3 regions of the Caldanaerobacter subterraneus subsp. tengcongensis MB4 genome follow, and region 2 is predicted to be linked to each of the others. Evidence: riboswitches for the same ligand, from Rfam matches in the RefSeq annotation. Region 2 holds a riboswitch; each other region holds the start of a gene.
The links. A riboswitch is a leader RNA that binds a small molecule or an ion and turns the genes downstream of it on or off. The one in region 2 is predicted to bind cyclic di-AMP.
Positions count from the first base shown of each region.

Region 1 (6,442 bases), 840 kb from region 2:
AAACGCCTACTTCTCCATCTCCCATTAAAGCGTGTAAGTCCCCTAGAGCAAGCAAAGCTCCTTCTACAAATACAGGAAAGTAGACTTCTGCTCCTTCTGCTATTAAAGTGGTGTCCATGTTTCCACCGTGGGACCCTGGCGTTCCGCAGTTAATGCTTCCTTCCTTTGGGGCAACTCCTATTACTCCTATCATTGGCTTTACAGGAAGAGCTAGTTTTTCATTAAATATTACCTTTCCATCCTTTATATCTACTACTTTGGAATACAGGCCTTCCATTAAATTTCCCAATACGCCTAGACCTTTTCCTGTTGCCAGAACGCCTTTTTCTGCTACTTCAATTTTCTTGATTTTAACTTTAAGTACATCTCCTTCTTTTGCGCCTTCCACAAAAATTGGACCTGTGGCGGGGTTTACTCTGTTCCAGTCCATCTCATCGAGTTTGTCCTCATTAGATTGAATTTGATTGGAGAAGCAGTCCATTGTTTCAACTTCTAATTCATCTCCGCTCTTCACGGAAATGGCAGGCTTATTTTCCTTAGAAAAGGCAAATATGTGATGGTCTGCCGAAAGGCTGTACTTCATTTAAATCCCCCCTCAACAATTGTATTAACAATATTATACCCTGTAAAATAAAATTTTTCTACATTGTGCTTTTCCTTTTGACTTTAAGCTTTTAATTTTTGAAAGTTAGTTATATAATAAAGGTAAAGTTAAATTAAACTGCGGAGGGATGAAAATATGAAATTCTTTCTTGACACTGCAAATATAGAGGAGATAAAAGAGGCTTATTCTCTAGGAGTGATATCTGGGGTTACTACAAATCCGTCGCTTGTTGCCAAAGAGGGAAGGGATTTTAAAGAAGTAATAAGGGAGATAGCAGAGATTGTGGACGGGCCCATAAGCGCAGAGGTTATAAGCGATGACCATGAAGGGATGGTGAAAGAAGCAAGAGAGCTTGCAAAGATACATAAAAACATAGTCATAAAAATACCCATGACGGCAGAGGGCCTGAAAGCTGTTAACATCCTTTCTAAAGAAGGAATTAAGACAAATGTGACATTGATTTTTTCAGCAAATCAGGCGCTTCTCGCAGCTCGCGCTGGTGCTACCTATGTGAGTCCATTTGTAGGGAGACTGGACGACATAAATACGGATGGGATGCAGATAATTGAGGATATAGTAACTATATTCACAAACTATGATATACAGGCAGAAATAATAACTGCCAGCGTGAGACATCCTATACACGTTTTAGAGGCAGCAAAACTGGGAGCCCATATTGCTACAGTTCCTTACAAAGTGCTCATGCAGATGATTAAGCATCCTCTCACAGATATAGGAATTGAAAGATTCAAAGAGGACTGGAAAAAAGCAGGATTGAAGATATGAATAAAAGGGCAGGGGAAAATCTCCCTGCCTTTTTAGTTATTTATAAGGCGGTGAGAGAATATAGTTTATTATGAGGTGATATGATGTGAAAAAGGCCTTTACCTGGTTTTTATACCTTTTGATTTTTTTGTTTTTAGCCTACTGGCCTTTTTATATGAATTCTCAAAAAAAGGCGGAATTAGAAGAGAGAAAGATAGAAGAAAGTTTCAAAGGCATAATAACCTTTTGGGATTTTCCTCACCCTTTTGATGAGGATACATCAGGATTTGAATTTATAAAAAAGAAGATACAGGCTTTCCAGAATAAATATCCTGGTGTTGTGATAGATTTTGAGCCTATTTCAGAGGGGGATGGAATAGAAAGGTTAAAAGAGGCCTTTTCAAAAGGAGTTCTTCCGGATGTATTTCCAGTTAATCTGGAGCTTGTGCGGTTATACAAGGATTTTTTACAACCTATTACAAATTTTGTATCAAAAGAAGAGAAAAGTGAATACAATGAAGAGGTATTAAAAGCCCTGTCTTTAAAAGAAGACATATACGGACTGCCTTTGGGTATGTACACAAATGTGATTTTTATAAACAGAGAAATATTTGAAGATAAGGAGATAAGCCTGCCTGAAAAAGGATATTGGAATTATGAAGAATTTTTAAATGGTATGATAAAGGTCACAGAAAAGGATGATAAAAAACCTGTATTTGGATTGGGTATACCGCTTTTTAATGGCAGTTACAGCCTTTGGGGCTTTTTGATGCTAGACGGAGGAAAAGTTTATGACAAGGGCAAATACGCTTTTTTTGGACCACAGGCGATTTCCTCACTTCAAAAAGTGCTTGACATGGCTGGAAGATACAGTGTGATAAATCCAGTTTCACTGGAAGGAGATAGAAAAAAACTGTGGGATGAGTTTACTCTATATAAAAATACAGCTGCATTAGTGGAAGAAAGTTATAAAATTGCTGAGCTTAGCAATCTGTTTAAAAAGGGCAAATTATTTGAGTTTGATGTGGCTTTTTATCCTACGGGAGAAAGTGGCATACCTCTGACAATTTCTCCAAAAGTGTACGGGTATGGCATAAAAAAAGACAAAGATTTAAAGAAGTTAGAGATGGAATATAGGCTTATAAAATTTATTGTACAAGATCAAGAAGGAGTATTAAAATTAGGGTATGTACCTACAAAAAAGGGAATAGAGATTGGCGAGGAGAAGATGAAAAAAATTGAAGAGGCGGTGAAATACACAGAACTGCCTCCCCTATGGGATAAGTGGGAGAAGGTCAATAACCTCGTTATTGAAAGAGTAAAGGAAGGGATTAAGGAAGGAAAGAGCGCTTATGAGGTCATTGAGGGGATAAAAAAAGAAGTAGGCGAGTGAGCTATTTTCTCACTGCTTCATAATAAGTGAGTGTATCTTTCAGTATTTCCTGGGCTATTGGAGCAGCTACTTCTCCTCCCATATGTCCACCTTGCGTCGGATTTTTTACAATGACAAGAACCGCTATTTTTGGATTTTCCACAGGAGCAAAGCCTGCAAAAGAAGCAGTGTATTTCCCTTTCTGGTAATTTTCTGTAGTGCCAGTTTTGCCGCCAACCCTGTAACCGGGAACCTGAGCCAATTGTCCTGTTCCTTCTGTCACTGTTTTTTCTAATATGTACCTTAGGGTGTCAGAAGTCTCTTTGGATATTACCTGCCTCACTACTTGGGGTTTAAATTCTTTTACAATTTTGCCTTCACTTTTAATGTATTTTACAATATGTGGGTACATGAGGTCTCCGCCGTTTATAACTGCTGAGAAGGCTGTAATCATCTGAATGGGGGTTACTGCAATTCCCTGTCCAAAGGACATGGTGGCAAAGTCAACAGGATACACCTTATCCTTAGGCAAAATCATTCCGCTTGCCTCGCCAGGAAGTTCAATGCCTGTAGGGGCGCCAAAGCCAAAGGCCTGTATGTATTTATAAAAAGTGTCTAACCCTAACCTTTCGGCGACTTGTATAAAAACTGTATCGCTGGACTTTTCTATGGCCTGAGAAAAAGTGATGTTTCCAAGGACTGTCCAGCTTCTAATTTTTTTGCCGGACACTTCATAATACCCTGGGTCAAAGAATTGCTCTTCAGGGGTTACCACGGCGGAGTCCAGCGCCGCTGCTGCTGTTATTACTTTAAACACAGAACCAGGTTCGTAAATACTGGATACAGCTGGATTTGCCCAGTATTCCTGTGAAGGGACTTTTTGCGGGTCATTTGGGTCAAAGTCCGGAAGATTTGCCATTGCCAGGATTTCTCCTGTCTTTGGATTCATGACAATTGCAGTTATTCCATCTTCTGGTTTGTACTTCTCATAAGCTTTTTTAATAGCTCTCTCTGTATAAGCCTGAATGACGGAATCAACAGTCAAAACTACGTCTTCGCCTTCTTTTGGCTTGTAGTATTTGCTGGGTATTCCTACTTTGTGTCCTTCCCTGTCTACTAAAGATATCTCTCTTCCCGGAACTCCGCTTAAATACCTGTCAAGGGAGTATTCAAGGCCATATAGACCGTATCCATCTACTCCAGTAAACCCCAGGACCTGCGAAAGCATTGATCCATTTGGATAGTTTCTCATAGAAGTATCCTCTACATATATTCCAGGGATGTTGAGCTTTTTTATGGATAGAGCTTTTTCCATTGGAACAAATCTTTCAAGCACTGTCCATTCCAAATCTTTTTTAGATAAAACCTTGAAGAGGGCTTCTTTGCTGATAGATAAATATTTTGACAGTTCTTCTGAAGCCTTCTCGGGGTCTTTTATGTATTTTGGAGAGGCGTAAACATCCGCAGCAGGCACATTGCAGGCGAGTATATTGCCGTTTACATCGTAGATATTTCCTCTCTGGGGCCTTATTATTATGTCTGCTGTTGTCTGCCTTTCTACGGCAAGGGAGAGCTTTTCAGCGTTTACAACCTGTATCCACACAAGCCTTCCTATAAGTATGGAAAAAAGGATTAGAAAAAATACAAAAAGAAAAAAAGTGCGAAGTTTAAGGCTCTTTGTCACGACTTTCTACTCCTTTTATATTTGTTTTCAAGATAATTATATCACACAAAGGACGGGTTGGGATAGTCTGTATTTGACTAACTGGTAAAAGTATGGTACAATTTAATCAACAACTTAATCGTTATCGCTGAACCCGAAAAGGGGCGGGGGACCCACACTTTTGGGGCGAATCTCTTCCTACGGGAAGAGTAGGGTTACTCCTTCGACCCGAGCCCGTCAGCTAACCTCGCAAGCGTGGGAAGGAGAAATATCCGGGACCGCTGGATATTTCGGCGGCCTTTTTATACCCCCGTCCTTACCATAAATTTACATTTGAAGGGGGTATATTTTATTATGAAAAAAACTGCTATCCTTTTGGCACTTCTTTTATCACTTTTGCTCGTTTTAGGGGGATGTACATCTTCTAAGAAAGTAACTTCAGAAAAAGATGGAGGAACCATTGTAATAGCTTTAAATAAGGGCAGCATTGTGACATTGGATCCGGCTGATTACAGAGATAGAGAGACTGAGACAGTTTTGAGAAACATATTTGATGGGCTTGTGACGCGGACATACGATGGAAAAGTAGTCCCTGAAATAGCAGAGTCTTGGGAGATTATATCGCCTACAGAATGGGAATTTAAGATAAGGAAAGGCGTAACTTTTCAAAATGGAGACCCTCTTACAGCCGATGATGTCGTATTTACATTTAATAGAATAATAAAAGAGGGAGGACTTGAAGGGAAAACTTCTCCAAGAAAAGGCTTAATGGGACCCGTGGAGGATGTTCAAAAAATTGATGATTACACTGTTAGATTTATCTTAAAAGAGCCTTTCCCAGTTTTACTTCAGGCTTTAGTCCATCAGCAGATAATACCTAAAAAATATTATGAAGAAGTAGGGTACGAGGAATTTTTAAAGCATCCTATAGGAGCAGGACCTTTTAAATATGTATCTGGGAAATTGGATGAGCAGATAGTTTTAGAAAGGTATGATGGATATTACGGTGGTTCTCCAGACATTCCCCCTGTTGGTCCTCCAAGTCTAAAAAGAGTTGTATTTAGAATGATACCTGAGCCCTCTACTGCAATAGCTGCTTTGGAAAAAGGAGAAGTAAATATAGTTCAGTACATTCCACCTGATATGATAGAAAGGCTTAAGAAAAATCCAAACATACAGGTAAAGGAGAACGATGGAACAAGAGTCTACATCCTTGAGATAAACAATAAAATGCCACCTTTTGACAATAAAAAGGTAAGGCAGGCTTTAAATTACGCAATAGACATGGATTCTATTGTAAAAGAAATTTACAAAGGCTATGGGGTGAGACTTGCAGGGCCAATGCTTCCCTATGCCTTTGCTGCGAACACAGATTTAAAGCCCTATGAGTACAATCCTGACAAGGCAAAAGAGCTTTTAAAAGAGGCTGGAGTTCGCGATTTGAAAGTTGTAATAGATACTCAGCCTTTTAGAGAAGAGGAAGCTTTGGCTATAGTTAACATGCTTGAAAAAGTAGGTATAAAAGCTTCTGTAAGAACCTGGGAATGGGGAGTTTTGCAGTCAGAAATACAGAAAGGCACCAGGCAGTTGTACCTTACTGACTGGGGAAATGCATATCTTGACCCATTTGATTTCTTAAATCCAAAGCTCAAGACAGGTGAAAGAGGAAACTATTCTTTCTACAGCAATCCAGAGGTTGATAGGCTCCTAGACGAAGCGGCAAAAGAGACAGACAATGCTAAAAGAAAAGAGCTTTATTACAAGGCTCAGGAGATAATATATGACGATGCTCCATGGGTGTTTGGATATTCTCTGAAAACTGTAGAAGCTGCGACTAAAAATGTAGAAAACTGGCAGCCGAGTATGGACGGTAGAGAAAATATGCACAGAGTGAAGCTTTCTAATGAGTAAAAAGGGGTTAATGACCCTTTTTACTCTAAAGTGGATGGGGGAATTTTTATGAGGGAAGCGAAGGTTTTAAAGAGAGTTTTGTACACAATTCCTATAATGCTAGCAATAGCCATAACAGTATTTGTAT
Region 1 is NC_003869.1:1,851,503-1,857,944, reverse strand. Features, by position in the region: gene TTE_RS09195 (acetamidase/formamidase family protein) at 1-583, opposite strand, end outside; gene fsa (fructose-6-phosphate aldolase) at 740-1,390, shown strand; gene TTE_RS09185 (ABC transporter substrate-binding protein) at 1,476-2,762, shown strand; gene TTE_RS09180 (peptidoglycan D,D-transpeptidase FtsI family protein) at 2,764-4,425, opposite strand; cyclic di-AMP (ydaO/yuaA leader) riboswitch at 4,541-4,675, shown strand; gene TTE_RS09175 (ABC transporter substrate-binding protein) at 4,759-6,315, shown strand; gene TTE_RS09170 (ABC transporter permease) at 6,364-6,442, shown strand, end outside.
Region 1: it holds a riboswitch for cyclic di-AMP, as region 2 does, so the genes downstream of both, TTE_RS09175 (ABC transporter substrate-binding protein) here and TTE_RS04915 (cell wall hydrolase) in region 2, are expected to answer to the same signal.

Region 2 (6,442 bases):
CGCTTCTGAAATGGGAGACAAATCACAACTCATGTCAATAGCATTTGCCTCTTTATTCAAAGCCAGAACCGTTTTAGTAAGTGTATTAATTGCAGCACTAATAAATAACGGTATTGCAGTATTATTTGGTTCATATATGGGAGAACACATACCAAACTTTTATATGAAATTTTTGGCTGCTCTTTTGGTTTTATTTTTTGGAGTCTTTTCTCTGAGCCATAAAGAGTCAGAAAACGGAAAAATAATAACCTCTCATTATCCTCCTCTTTTAACTATAATAATCACTTACGTCCTTTCAGAATTTGGAGACAAAACACAGCTGACCACTATTGCTTTAACTGCTTCCTATCGTCAGCCTTTTTATATACTTCTGGGAACAACTCTAGGCATGTTCATGGCAGATGTGATAGGAATAATTATAGGTTCTTATTTCAATAAAAAAATTTCTCACAACTATTTAAAATACATATCTTCTGCAGTTTTTATAGCATTTGCCTTTTCCCTGTTATATAAGCTCTTTTACAAATAAAAGTAAAAAAGAGGCGGTTACTCCGCCTCTTACCCCTCTCATCGCTTTATTTCCCGTAACAAAAAACCATATTGCCTATTCTTGCCGCTATGGGTAAGGACCACAACCAGGCATTAGTGGAGCTCTGGTCAAAATAATATAAAGCTCCATTAGTGGGGTCAATGCCATTTAGAGCATCTCTTGCAGCAGCTATAGCATCTGTAGATGCAGGCCTATTTATCCAGCCATTGAGTACAGGAGTAAATTGGTAATTCCCCCACGCATCCACTTGATATATGACATCTTTTATAGTATTGGGAAAAATACCGCTTTTCACTCTATTTATCACTACAGCTGCTACTGCTACTTTAGCCTGATACGGCTCTCCATCCGCTTCTGCTGTAACGAGTCGCGCAAGAAGGTCAAATTCCTCTGGAGTGTAAGGTATTACACTCCTTTGAACATAACCTCTGCTGACATCATTATATGTTCGAGAGGAAGAATTAACAGGCTTTGGTATGATAAACACCTGACCTGGATATATGATATCGCTTTTATAATCGTTTGCAGCTTTTAACGCATCTACGGTAATTCCATATTTTTTAGCTATTAAGTACAAGCTATCGCCTTTTTGAACCACATATGTGTTATCATTACCAGGCACTTGCAACACTTGGCCAGGATATATTGTAGTAGTCTGTAACCCGTTTAGAGCCATCAATTTAGTGTAAGTAATGCCGTATTTTTGACTTATCCCCCATAAAGTATCTCCTGGTTTCACAGTATAAGTAGCGGCAAAGGCAGCTTGAAATAAAAATAGTCCTCCGATAATTAATGCGATGAGAGGCTTTACTTTGAGGTGAACTTTGGACATGATTTACCCCCTTTGCCTCCGAGGTTAGTTGACGGGTTCGGGTGAGGGCCACCCTACCACAATACGTGGATTCACCCCAAATTTACATCCCCCGTACCCCTTATCGGGGATTCGGCATGTTTTAACTAAATTATACACGGAATACAAAAACTCTGTCCATATTAAACTGATGGGAATAGAGTCATTTGCTGTCATTGATAAGCGGAAGCATCACGGTAAACTCCGTTCCTTTCCCTACCTCGCTTTTTACCCCAATCACTCCACCGTGTTCCTCTACAATCCATTTTGCGATAGAAAGACCTAAGCCCGTGCCCCCTGTATCTTTAGACCTAGCTTTGTCTACTCTGTAAAATCTCTCAAAAATATACGGCAAATCCTCTTCGGGTATTCCTATCCCATCGTCTTTAACCTTTATATAGGCCTCGTCACCACTTCCTATTTCAATTTCTATGTTGCCATTTTTTGAGGTGTACTTTGCCGCATTATCAAGGAGTATCCTCAAAACCTCTTTTATAAGCTTCTTATCTGCATTTATTCTCACATTTTCCCCTTTTAATGATACATTTTTTCCTTCGTAAATCAGTTTAATCTCTCTGACCACTTCTTCTGCTATCTCTTTCAAATCAAAACTTTCCCTCTCCAGCTTTATTGACCTGTCATCGCCCTTCGCTAAAAAAAGAAGTTTTTCAACAAGACTTTCCATCTCTAAAGTTTCCTTCTTTATGGCTTTAATTCCTTCTTCTAATACTTCTCTGTCGTCTTTTCCCCATCTATCTAGCATGTCAATATATCCTTTTATGACAGAAATAGGAGTCCTCAATTCATGGGAGGCATCAGACACAAATCTATTTTGACGCGCAAAAGACTCTTCAAGCCTGTCCAACATGTCATTAAAGGTCTTTGCCAGCCTTGTGAGTTCATCCTCCTCTCCGTAAACTTTAAGTCTTTTATTTAAGCCTTTTGCATCTATGTCTTTCACTTCTTTTATCATGTAATCTACAGGTCTTAATGCCCTTTTTGTAACAAAATAACCTGTCACAAATGAAATGAAAATACCAGCTCCATCAGCAAAAAACATCAAAATAAAAAGAAGCTTTAAAAAAGCGTACTCATTCTTCATATCCTTTATAACTTGTATATAAAATGTAGCATCGCCTTTTTTAAATACTGTATTTAAGTAAACTAAATCCTTATCAAATTCATCAACCTTAACAGGAACTTCTAGATTAGTATTATATGGAATCGCAACTCTTTCTAATTTTTTAGATAAATACAGCAATCGCCCTTTTGAATCAAATATTTTTACATAAATATTTTCATCAGGTATCCCAGAAAATGCTGTGTCTTTTAAAGCTCCGTCCATATTTTGTTTTGCTTCACTAAGTTTTGCCTTTATAACCTCTGCTTGAGTTGACACCTGTTCCATTGATTGGTATATAAGGTAATACTTCAAAGTGTAAAGCACTGAGGCATTCAAAGAAATCAGCACAAATGAAAAAACTGCTGAATAAAGAAGCGCTATTTTTAAAGTTATGCGCTGAGGTAACAATTTAATCTTCATCTTCACCATCTCTCAAACTGTAACCTACTCCCCTTATAGTGTGAATCAATTTTCTGTCAAATGGGTCGTCAATTTTGCTTCTCAAATACCTTATGTACACGTCTACTACATTGGTATCCCCATAATAGTCATATCCCCAAACTGACCGCAGAATTTTTTCTCTAGAAAGAGCAATATTCGCATTTCTCATTAAAAATTCTAAAAGGTCAAACTCTTTTTTCGTAAGGTCAATTTTTACTCCCTGCCTCCTGACCTCATGAGTAGTCAAATCCATAACAATACCAGCAAACTTCAGCACATCTTTTTTAATACTGGGATTTCTCTTTCTCAATGCAGCCCTCACTCTAGCGAAAAGCTCCTCTATAGAAAAAGGCTTAGTTACATAGTCATCTGCACCAATGTCTAGCCCTCTTACCTTGTCTTTCACCTCATATTTTGCTGTAAGCATTATAACAGGTATGTCAGAGTTTTCTCTTATTTTTTTCAAAACTTCATATCCATCCATTCCTGGAAGCATTATATCCAAAAGCACAAGGTCATAATCGCCCTCTAAAGCTTCTTTCACGCCTGAGGTTCCGTCGTAAACTATTTTTACTTCATAGCCTTCGTGTTCGAATTCCAATTGTAAAAAACGCGCTATCTGTCTTTCATCTTCTACAATCAGTATCTTTTCCTTCATTGGCCATCACCAATAAAATTATAGCATATCAAATGTCTTATAGAAATCGGGATATGAAACGTCGACGCATTCAGCCTTCTTAATTATGGTCCGACCTTCTGCTAAAAGGCCAGCAATCCACAAGGACATGGCCACACGGTGGTCGTTGTAACTCTCAACTTCGGCTCCTCTTAAAAAGCCTGTCCCTTCTATAATCATTCCATCTTCTGTCTCAAAAATTTTAGCTCCCATTTTCCCAAGCTCTGATGTCATTGATTTTATTCTGTTGCTCTCTTTTACCTTCAATTCTTCTGCATTTTTTATCACAGTGGTTCCTTCAGCAAAAACTGCTGCAACTGCGATAACAGGAATTTCATCAATAAGCTTAGGAATAAGGTCTCCGCCGATTTCTATACCCTTTAATTTAGAACTTTTAACTACAATGTCCGCTATTTTTTCATTATTCACATATCTTTCATTTATAAGCTCAACATTTCCTCCCATACCTTTTAAAACATCTATAATTCCTGTTCTCGTAGGATTTACATTCACATCTTTTATAACCACCTCTGAATTAGGAAGCAAATTTGCTGCCACTATAAAATAGGCAGCAGAAGATATATCTCCAGGCACTATAATTTTCTGCCCTTTTAATTTACTTCCCGGATAACAAAATATTTTCTTTCCATCTATCTCTATCCTTGCACCAAAAGTTTGAAGCATAAGCTCCGTATGATTTCTCGATAAAGCAGGCTCTTCAATCACTGTCCTTCCTTCTGCATAAAGGCTTGCAAGCATTATGCTAGATTTAACCTGTGCACTGGCAATAGGCATTTTATACTCTATTCCTCGAAGTTTTCCACCTCTTATTTTGACAGGAGCAAAATTCCCTTCCCTTGCCTCTATTTTAGCCCCCATGAGAGTAAGAGGCACTATCACTCTTCCCATAGGCCGCCTCTTGATAGAATCATCCCCTGTGAGTATTGTCTCAAACTCTTGCCCTGCAAGTATTCCCATCAAAAGCCTAATTGTTGTCCCAGAATTTCCTACATCTAACACTTCACTGCTCTTACTAAGGTACAATCCTTTTCCATACACTTTCACTCTATTTCTTTCCAATTTAATGTCTACACCCAGTTTTCTCATACACTCTACAGTAGAAAGAGTATCCTTAGCAACAAGAAAATTTTCTACTTCTGTTAGCCCTTCAGCTATTGAACCTATCATAACAGCTCTGTGAGATATAGATTTGTCTCCCGGGACAGAAATAACACCTTTTAAGCTGTTTTTCTTTTTTACCTCTACATCCATTTTCTCACCTCATACCTCTAGTATTTTTCTGCATTCTCGGGCCTTGTCAAGGAAGTCCACTAAAAACTCTTCATCTCCTCTCTCCAGATGATACACAAATTCTTCGAGGAGGTTTTTATAATTTCTTAGTAAATCAAGAACCACTTCTCTATTGCTAAAAATTATGTCCTTCCACATTTCAGTCTGAGAAAGAGCGATTCTCGTAGTATCTTTAAATCCTCCTGCAGCGTATTTTAAGGCATCTTTGCATTCTCTGTGTGCAAAATTAGAAAGTGCCGTAGAAACTATATGAGGAACATGGCTTATAACTCCTACTATCCTGTCATGTTCATTATAATCTACAATGACAGGTTTTGCACCTATCTTTTTTATTATTTCTTTTACAAAAATCTCTAAAATCCCTTCTTCCACACTGCTAGAAGGAATCAAGAAATAAAAAGAATTTACAAAAAGGTCAGGGTGAGAATAATCGTACCCTGCCTTTTCAGTGCCAGCCATAGGATGCCCTCCAATGAAGTAAAAATCCGAAGGTGGAAATTTTTCTATCTCTTCCATGACAACTTTTTTAGTGCTCCCAACATCAGTTATTATGCATCCCTTTTTAAGATGAGGATATATCTTCTTAACACTATCAGCTATTTTACCAACAGGAGTGCAGATAAAAAGAGCATCTACATCAAGTGCAAAATTTATTTCCCTGAAGGCTTCAGAAATTGTACCCTCTCTTAAAGCCTTATCTAAAGTTTTTGTATCAATATCCACCCCGACAACATCTATATCTGTATACTTTCTTAAAGCTTTTGCGATAGACCCGCCTATAAGGCCCAGTCCCACAACAGCTACCTTCTCTATCATGCCAGTTCCCGCCCTACAGCTTCAGCAATAATTTTTAATTCTTTCACCAAGCTTTCAAAGTTGTCTGGGGTCAAAGATTGAGGCCCATCAGAAAGAGCATTTTTAGGGTCAGGATGCACTTCTATGATAAGTCCATCCGCTCCTGCAGCAACAGCCGCTTTGGCCATGGAAGGCACAAGGTGCCACCGACCAGTTCCATGGCTGGGGTCTACTATTATAGGTAGATGACTCAGTTTTTTTATGGCTGGAACCGCACTCAAATCTAAAGTATTGCGGGTATAAGTCTCAAAAGTCCTTATACCTCTTTCGCAGAGAATTACATCCTTATTTCCCTCATTTAAGATGTACTCTGCAGCGCTCAACCACTCCTCCAAAGTCGCGGCAAGCCCCCTTTTTAAAAGTACAGGCTTATTCATCCTCCCTACCGCCTTAAGAAGTGAGAAATTCTGCATGTTTCTTGCTCCAATTTGAAGGACATCCGCATACTCCGCAACTTTTTCCACTGAATGCACGTCCATCACTTCCGTGACAATTTTAAGACCCGTAAGCTCTCTCGCTTCACTGAGCATTTTTAATCCTTCCTCCTCTAACCCTTGGAAAGAGTAAGGCGAGGTCCTGGGTTTATATGCCCCTCCCCTTAAAAAGTGAGCTCCCGCCCTTTTCACTGCCATAGCA
Region 2 is NC_003869.1:1,015,744-1,022,185, reverse strand. Features, by position in the region: gene TTE_RS04920 (TMEM165/GDT1 family protein) at 1-529, shown strand, start outside; gene TTE_RS04915 (cell wall hydrolase) at 576-1,382, opposite strand; cyclic di-AMP (ydaO/yuaA leader) riboswitch at 1,382-1,509, opposite strand; gene TTE_RS04910 (sensor histidine kinase) at 1,564-2,943, opposite strand; gene TTE_RS04905 (response regulator transcription factor) at 2,933-3,622, opposite strand; gene aroA (3-phosphoshikimate 1-carboxyvinyltransferase) at 3,641-4,912, opposite strand; gene TTE_RS04895 (prephenate dehydrogenase) at 4,922-5,767, opposite strand; gene aroF (3-deoxy-7-phosphoheptulonate synthase) at 5,764-6,442, opposite strand, start outside.

Region 3 (6,442 bases), 130 kb from region 2:
ATTTCTTGAAATATGCTGAAAATAAAATATTAAATGAAAAATGGTCACCAGATGCAGTTGTAGGTTATTGTAAAAAGGACCCAAGCTGGAATAATAAAACTATTGTTTGTACTAAAACACTGTACAACTATATAGATAGAGGATTATTAAAAGTTAAAAACATTGATTTACCTTTAAAACTACGCTTAAAACCAAGGAAGAAACAAAACCGTAAAAATAAACGTATTATGGGTAAAAGTATTGATTTTAGGCCTAAAGAAGTTGAAAGCCGTGAAGTTTTTGGGCATTGGGAAATAGATACGTTAATTGGCAAGAAATCTAATGACAAGGTCCTTTTAACATTAATAGAGCGTAAGACTCGCCATGAAATAATATTCTTATTAGATGCAAAAGACAATAAATCTGTTAAAGATGCATTATCAAAATTAAAAGATATGTTTGGTGACAATTTAAGCAAGGTCTTTAAAACCATAACATCTGATAATGGTACAGAGTTTAGTGATTTAGAAAGTGCTCTTTTAGAATATGGCGTAGAAGTATATTATACACATCCATATTCATCTTGGGAAAGAGCTACAAATGAACGACATAACGGTCTTATACGACGTTTCATCCCTAAAGGTAAAAGTATTAAAGATTTATCTATAGATACGATAAAGAGAGTAGAAAACTGGCTTAATAACCTTCCACGAAAATTGTTAAATTACAAAACGCCTAAGGAATACTTTTATGAAGAGCTGGCAAAAATCTGTTAAGCCCATCCCTTATAAAGTTTAGAGCTCGTTCGTGATTTGTCAAGGGGCAGGCTTCGACTGACTTTAACCCTTGACAAATCACGACCTTCGCTCAATTTGTTAACTAAGATGGGCTTAAGGTTATATATGATTTGTTCCAAATCCTATATCTACATGATTTTCATTAGGTGTTGCATTTAATATTGCAATTTATAAAAGATTAAATTTTTTTAAGAAAATGTAATGTAAACATTGACTTTGAAGTTTCTGTATGGTAAGATAGAAAAAAAGACAAGTTTGCAATCTTGCCGAATCCGAAAGGTACGGAGGAACCGCTTTTTGGGGTTAATCTGCGGATTCCCGCAGTAGGGATGCCTTCTGTCCCGCACCCGACAGCTAACTCCGGAGGCATTAAAGGAAGGAGATTTGCAAAATGGAATCGAAAATAGGTAAAATTATTTTTGGTGTTTCTGTCTTTGGCATGACATTAATAGGGAATTCTTTTTTGCATCCAGTTTTTGCAGAGGGATTAGGGGTTGGAAAGGTTACGGGGAATTATGTAAATGTGAGAACAGAGGGGAGCCTCTCTGGCAGCGTAATTACGCAAGTGAGTAAGGACGAAGTAGTTACTGTTTTAGAGAAGCAAGGTGACTGGTACAGGATAAGGCTTTCTGATGGAAGAGAGGGCTGGATTTACGGAGAGTACTTATCAGTCAGGTCTTCTAATGGAGTTTCGCGCGGAGATACGGGTGAAGTTAGCGTAGGAGTTGTGACGGGAAATTATGTAAATTTAAGGAGTGAAGGCAGCTTATCAGGGAAAGTTTTGATGCAGCTTAGTAAAGGTACCCAGGTTGAGGTTTTAGACAGGCAGAACGGCTGGTACAAAGTGAAACTTTCAAATGGACAGGAAGGCTGGATTTACAGGGAGTACTTATCAGTCAGAAGCGGGGTTTATGCATCAAGAGGGGAAGTGGACAGAAGCCTCGTAGATAAATTAATAGATTTTGCCAAGTCTTTTCTGGGTACGAGGTACGTGTATGGTGGAAGTTCTCCTAAAGGTTTTGACTGTTCGGGCTTTGTATCGTATGTATTTTCAAACTTTGGTTTTAGTTTACCCAGGACTGCGGATGAGCAGGCTAACGTAGGGGATACGGTTACTCGCGACAGCTTAGAAAAAGGTGACTTGGTATTTTTTAGAACTCTGGGAAGTAGCATTATAAATCACGTAGGGATATATATTGGAGATGGACAGTTCATACACGCTTCTTCAGGGGCTGGAAAGGTGATTATAAGTCCTCTAAATGAAGGTTATTACCTTTCCCACTATGTAAAAGCAAAAAGAGTGATTAAATAGAGCACTTTAAAAGTGCTCCATAGTGTAAAATTATCGTAGGATTTTTTGAGTGAAAAAAACAAGAGACAACCCCTGTGATAAAATAGAACTTGGAAACAAAACATCACAGAAAGGGGTGTCTCTTGTGAAAAAACATATCTTTGAGGATATTATACTACAAAATGCTCTAAATTTCACTGAGGAAGTAGTAGAAATTTTTGGTGATTTGTTAAACAAAGGAATGAATATTACAGAGCTTGTAGCAAGGATAAAGGAACTCACGGACAAACTAGGTAGAGGGGCAATAGAAGCAATTATTGAAGAGTTAGATAGGATAATAAAAGAAGACAAGAGAAGGAAAGAAAAATGGGTAGTAGAGAGGAAAGATAAAAAGAGATTAACGACAGTCCTTGGGGATATTGAATATGAGAGGACATATTACAAATCTAAAGAGGATGGGAGATATACATATTTGGTGGATGATGCATTAGAGATAGGACGGCACGATAGGATAGAAAAGGGAGTAAAGATAAAGTTAGTAGAAAACGCAATAGAAGAATCATATGAGAGAAGTAGTAAAAAAGCATGTCCAGAGGAGTTAAGTAAACAGACGGTATTAAATGCAATAAGGGAAATAGGGGAAGTAGAAGTAAAGAGAGAAATAAAAGAAAAGAAAGAAGTAAGGGTTTTATACATAGAGGCAGACGAGGACCATGTACCTTTACAGGACGGGAGAGATGAAACTCCACGATTAGTATACATACATGAAGGTAGAGAAGAGAAAAACGGAAGGAACGTACTGAAGAATGTCTATTACAAAGCATATGTAGGAGAGAAACCTGAAGACATATGGATAGATGTAGCAAATTACATAGAAGACAATTACAAAGAAGAGAAGATAGAGAAGATATACATAGCAGGAGATGGGGCACCGTGGATAAAAGAGGGATTAAAATGGATATTAAAATCAAGGTTTGTACTAGACAGATATCATTTAAACAAATACGTATTAAAAGCTACATCAAAAGAGCCAAAGTATAGGGATAAGATATGGAGAGCAATAAATGAAGGGGATAAAGAAAGAGTAAAGAAGGTATTTGATGAGTTAATAAAGGCAGCAGAGGAAGAGAGAGAGAAAGAGAAGATAAAAGAAGCAAAGAAATACATACTAAACAATTGGGAAGGGATAAAAATATACAACGAAGACGAAGATGTAATAGGGTGCAGTGCAGAAGGACATATAAGCCATGTATTTTCAGCAAGACTAAGCAGGAATCCATTAGGGTGGAGCAGAGAAGGATTAAAACTAATGGCGAAATTAAGGGTATTTAGCAAGAATGGAGGAGACTTAAGAGAAGTAGAATGGGGCAAGAAAAAGAATATAAATGCAGGAAGTTACAAATTAACGAAGAAGCAAATAAAAGAAGCGGTAAGGAGAGTTAAAACGTCTACAAATGAAAAGATAAACAATATTACAGTTTTGAATATAGGGAAAGTAACGCCAATATATAGGGTTTTAAGAGCATTAAAATATGCACAAGTTATATAAAAAAGCATGATAAGTTGAAGGCTGAAATTAACTAAGTTTCAGGGGTTGTCTTAAAAAAATCCTACAGTATCTTGACACTATCAAAGTGCTCTTTTTATATTGACTATTTTGATGGCTTGGTATATCATATAATACTGTACATGATATACCTTTTTATGGAAGGAGATACCTTATGAGGGCAGTAAGGGAAGATGTAAGAAATGTAGCGATTATAGCTCATGTAGACCACGGCAAGACTACTTTGGTGGATGCCATGTTAAAACAGAGCGGTATATTCAGGTGGAATGAGAAAGTGGAAGAGAGAATACTTGACTTTAATGACCTTGAAAGAGAAAGAGGAATAACAATATTAGCTAAGAATACGGCGGTAAGGTATAAAAATGTGAAAATAAATATAGTTGATACGCCAGGACATGCTGATTTTAGCGGTGAAGTTGAAAGAGTCTTGAAGATGGTAGATGGAGTGCTTCTTCTGGTAGACTCTTTTGAAGGACCTATGCCCCAGACGAGATTTGTTTTGAGCAAGGCTTTGGAGCTTGATTTAAAGCCAATAGTTGTAATAAGTAAAATTGATAGGCCTGATGCAAGGCCAAATGAGGTCATTGACGAGGTTTTTGACCTCTTTATAGAGCTTGGCGCCAATGATGACCAGATTGATTTTCCTGTTGTGTATACTTCTGGAAAAGGTGGCATAGCAAAATTAGATTTAAAGGAGGAATCTCGTGATTTAAGGCCTCTATTTGAAACTATAATAAAATACATTCCTGCTCCTTCAGGAGACATAGAGGGACCTTTTCAGCTTATAGTCACTACTTTGGACTATGACGACTACATCGGCAGGATTGCTATTGGAAAGGTAGTGAGAGGCAGAATTAAAGCTGGAGAAGAAGTGGCGATATGCAAAAAGGGTGGAAGTATTCAGAAGTTCAACATAAACAACATATACCAATTTGAGGGATTAAGAAGGGTGCCTGTGGAAGAGGCAAAACTTGGGGATATAGTAGCCGTTTCGGGAATTAGAGATATTGAGATAGGAGAGACAATAGCGGATAAGGACAACCCTGAACCTGTAGACTTTGTAGAAATTGAGGAGCCTACTGTGTCCATGACTTTTAGTGTGAATACCAGTCCCTTTGCAGGAACAGAAGGGAAATACGTGACTTCTAGACATCTAAGAGAAAGACTTTTTAAGGAACTGGAGACAAATGTGGCTTTAAGAGTGGAGGAGACAGATTCCCCTGATTCTTTTAAGGTTTCTGGCAGAGGAGAATTGCACCTTTCTATTTTGATTGAGACTATGAGAAGGGAAGGATATGAGCTACAGGTTTCAAAACCTACAGTTATATTCAAGGAAGTAAATGGAGTAAAGATGGAACCTATTGAGCTTTTGACCGTAGATATTCCAGAAGAGTACATGGGAGTTGTAATGGAAAAATTGGGGCCCAGGAAAGCCGAATTGATGGACATGCACACTTTAAAACCGGGGACTATAAGGCTTAAGTTTAAGATTCCTACAAGGGGTTTGATAGGATACAGGTCAGAGTTTTTGACTGATACAAAGGGAAATGGAATAATGACCTCTGTGTTTTACGGCTATGAACCTTACAAAGGTGAAATTCCCTCTCGATCAAGGGGAGCTCTTGTTGCTTTTGAGACGGGTATTGCCACGACTTACGGCCTTTATCACGCTCAGGAAAGGGGAACTCTTTTTATTGAGCCAGGCACCAAGGTGTACGAAGGAATGGTTGTCGGCATGAATTCCCGAAGTGGGGATATTGAAGTCAATGTATGTAAGAAAAAACACGTCACCAATTTGCGGTCTGCAACGGCTGAAGAAGCCCTAAGGCTTTCTCCTGTGAAAAAGATGACTTTAGAGGAAGCTCTAGAATTTATAGATAATGACGAGTTGGTAGAAGTTACGCCTCAGAGCATAAGAATAAGAAAGAAAATTTTGGATTCCCAGCAGAGGTACAAAAGTGCAAAACAAAAATAGAAATGGAGCCTTTTGGCTCCCTTTTATTTATACAAGTCATTTAAAATTTTGTTTATGTAATTTATAGTTTCAGGGTAAGGGGGAATGCCTTGGTATTTTTCTACAGCTTGAGGACCTGCATTGTAAGCAGCAAGAGCCAATCTTACATCTTTATATGTATCTAGTAAATTTTTTAGGTATCTCACTCCTCCGTCTATGTTTTGAGAAGGGTCGAAAGGATTTTTTACATTTAATTCCTTTGCCGTGGATGGCATGAGCTGCATCAAACCCATTGCTCCTTTAGGGGATACAGCAAACTGATTGAAGTTGGATTCGGCTTTTATGACTGACCTTATGAGGTTTGCGTCTACTCCATATTTTTGACTGGCTTCTCGTATTAGTTTTTCAATTTCAGAGGGAGAATCCTTTTGATTGATATTCTCTATTTCGCTATTTAATATTTCTTGAAAATTTAAGGATGTGCTAAATATTTTTACATTGGCTGGGAGTCTACTCTGTATTTCCTTAAATTTTTCCTCAATTATGCTGTTTATTACGCTGTCAATCATAATTTTTTTCACCTCACTTTTATAATTCGACAAAAAATTTCAAATACCTCTTTTTTGTGAGCAAAATAGTAAAAAAGGCCTAGAAAAAATTTTTAAAGGATTTTTAGAAAAAGTATAGTATAATATAGGTGTAACGATTAAGAAGAGGAAGATATGGGATGAAAAACGAGGGAATGCTGGAAGTGCTGTTAGTCATCATTATAATTCCGCTGGTTTCTTTGCTGATTGGTTATTTTATTTCGCAAAATGTTGTGGAACCAAATATTTCAAAAGAAGAGGCTAAGC
Region 3 is NC_003869.1:889,786-896,227, forward strand. Features, by position in the region: gene TTE_RS04215 (IS30 family transposase) at 1-755, shown strand, start outside; cyclic di-AMP (ydaO/yuaA leader) riboswitch at 1,031-1,160, shown strand; gene TTE_RS04220 (C40 family peptidase) at 1,168-2,088, shown strand; gene TTE_RS04225 (ISLre2 family transposase) at 2,213-3,616, shown strand; gene typA (translational GTPase TypA) at 3,789-5,609, shown strand; gene TTE_RS04235 (lytic transglycosylase domain-containing protein) at 5,633-6,154, opposite strand; gene TTE_RS04240 (SPOR domain-containing protein) at 6,316-6,442, shown strand, end outside.
Region 3: it holds a riboswitch for cyclic di-AMP, as region 2 does, so the genes downstream of both, TTE_RS04220 (C40 family peptidase) here and TTE_RS04915 (cell wall hydrolase) in region 2, are expected to answer to the same signal.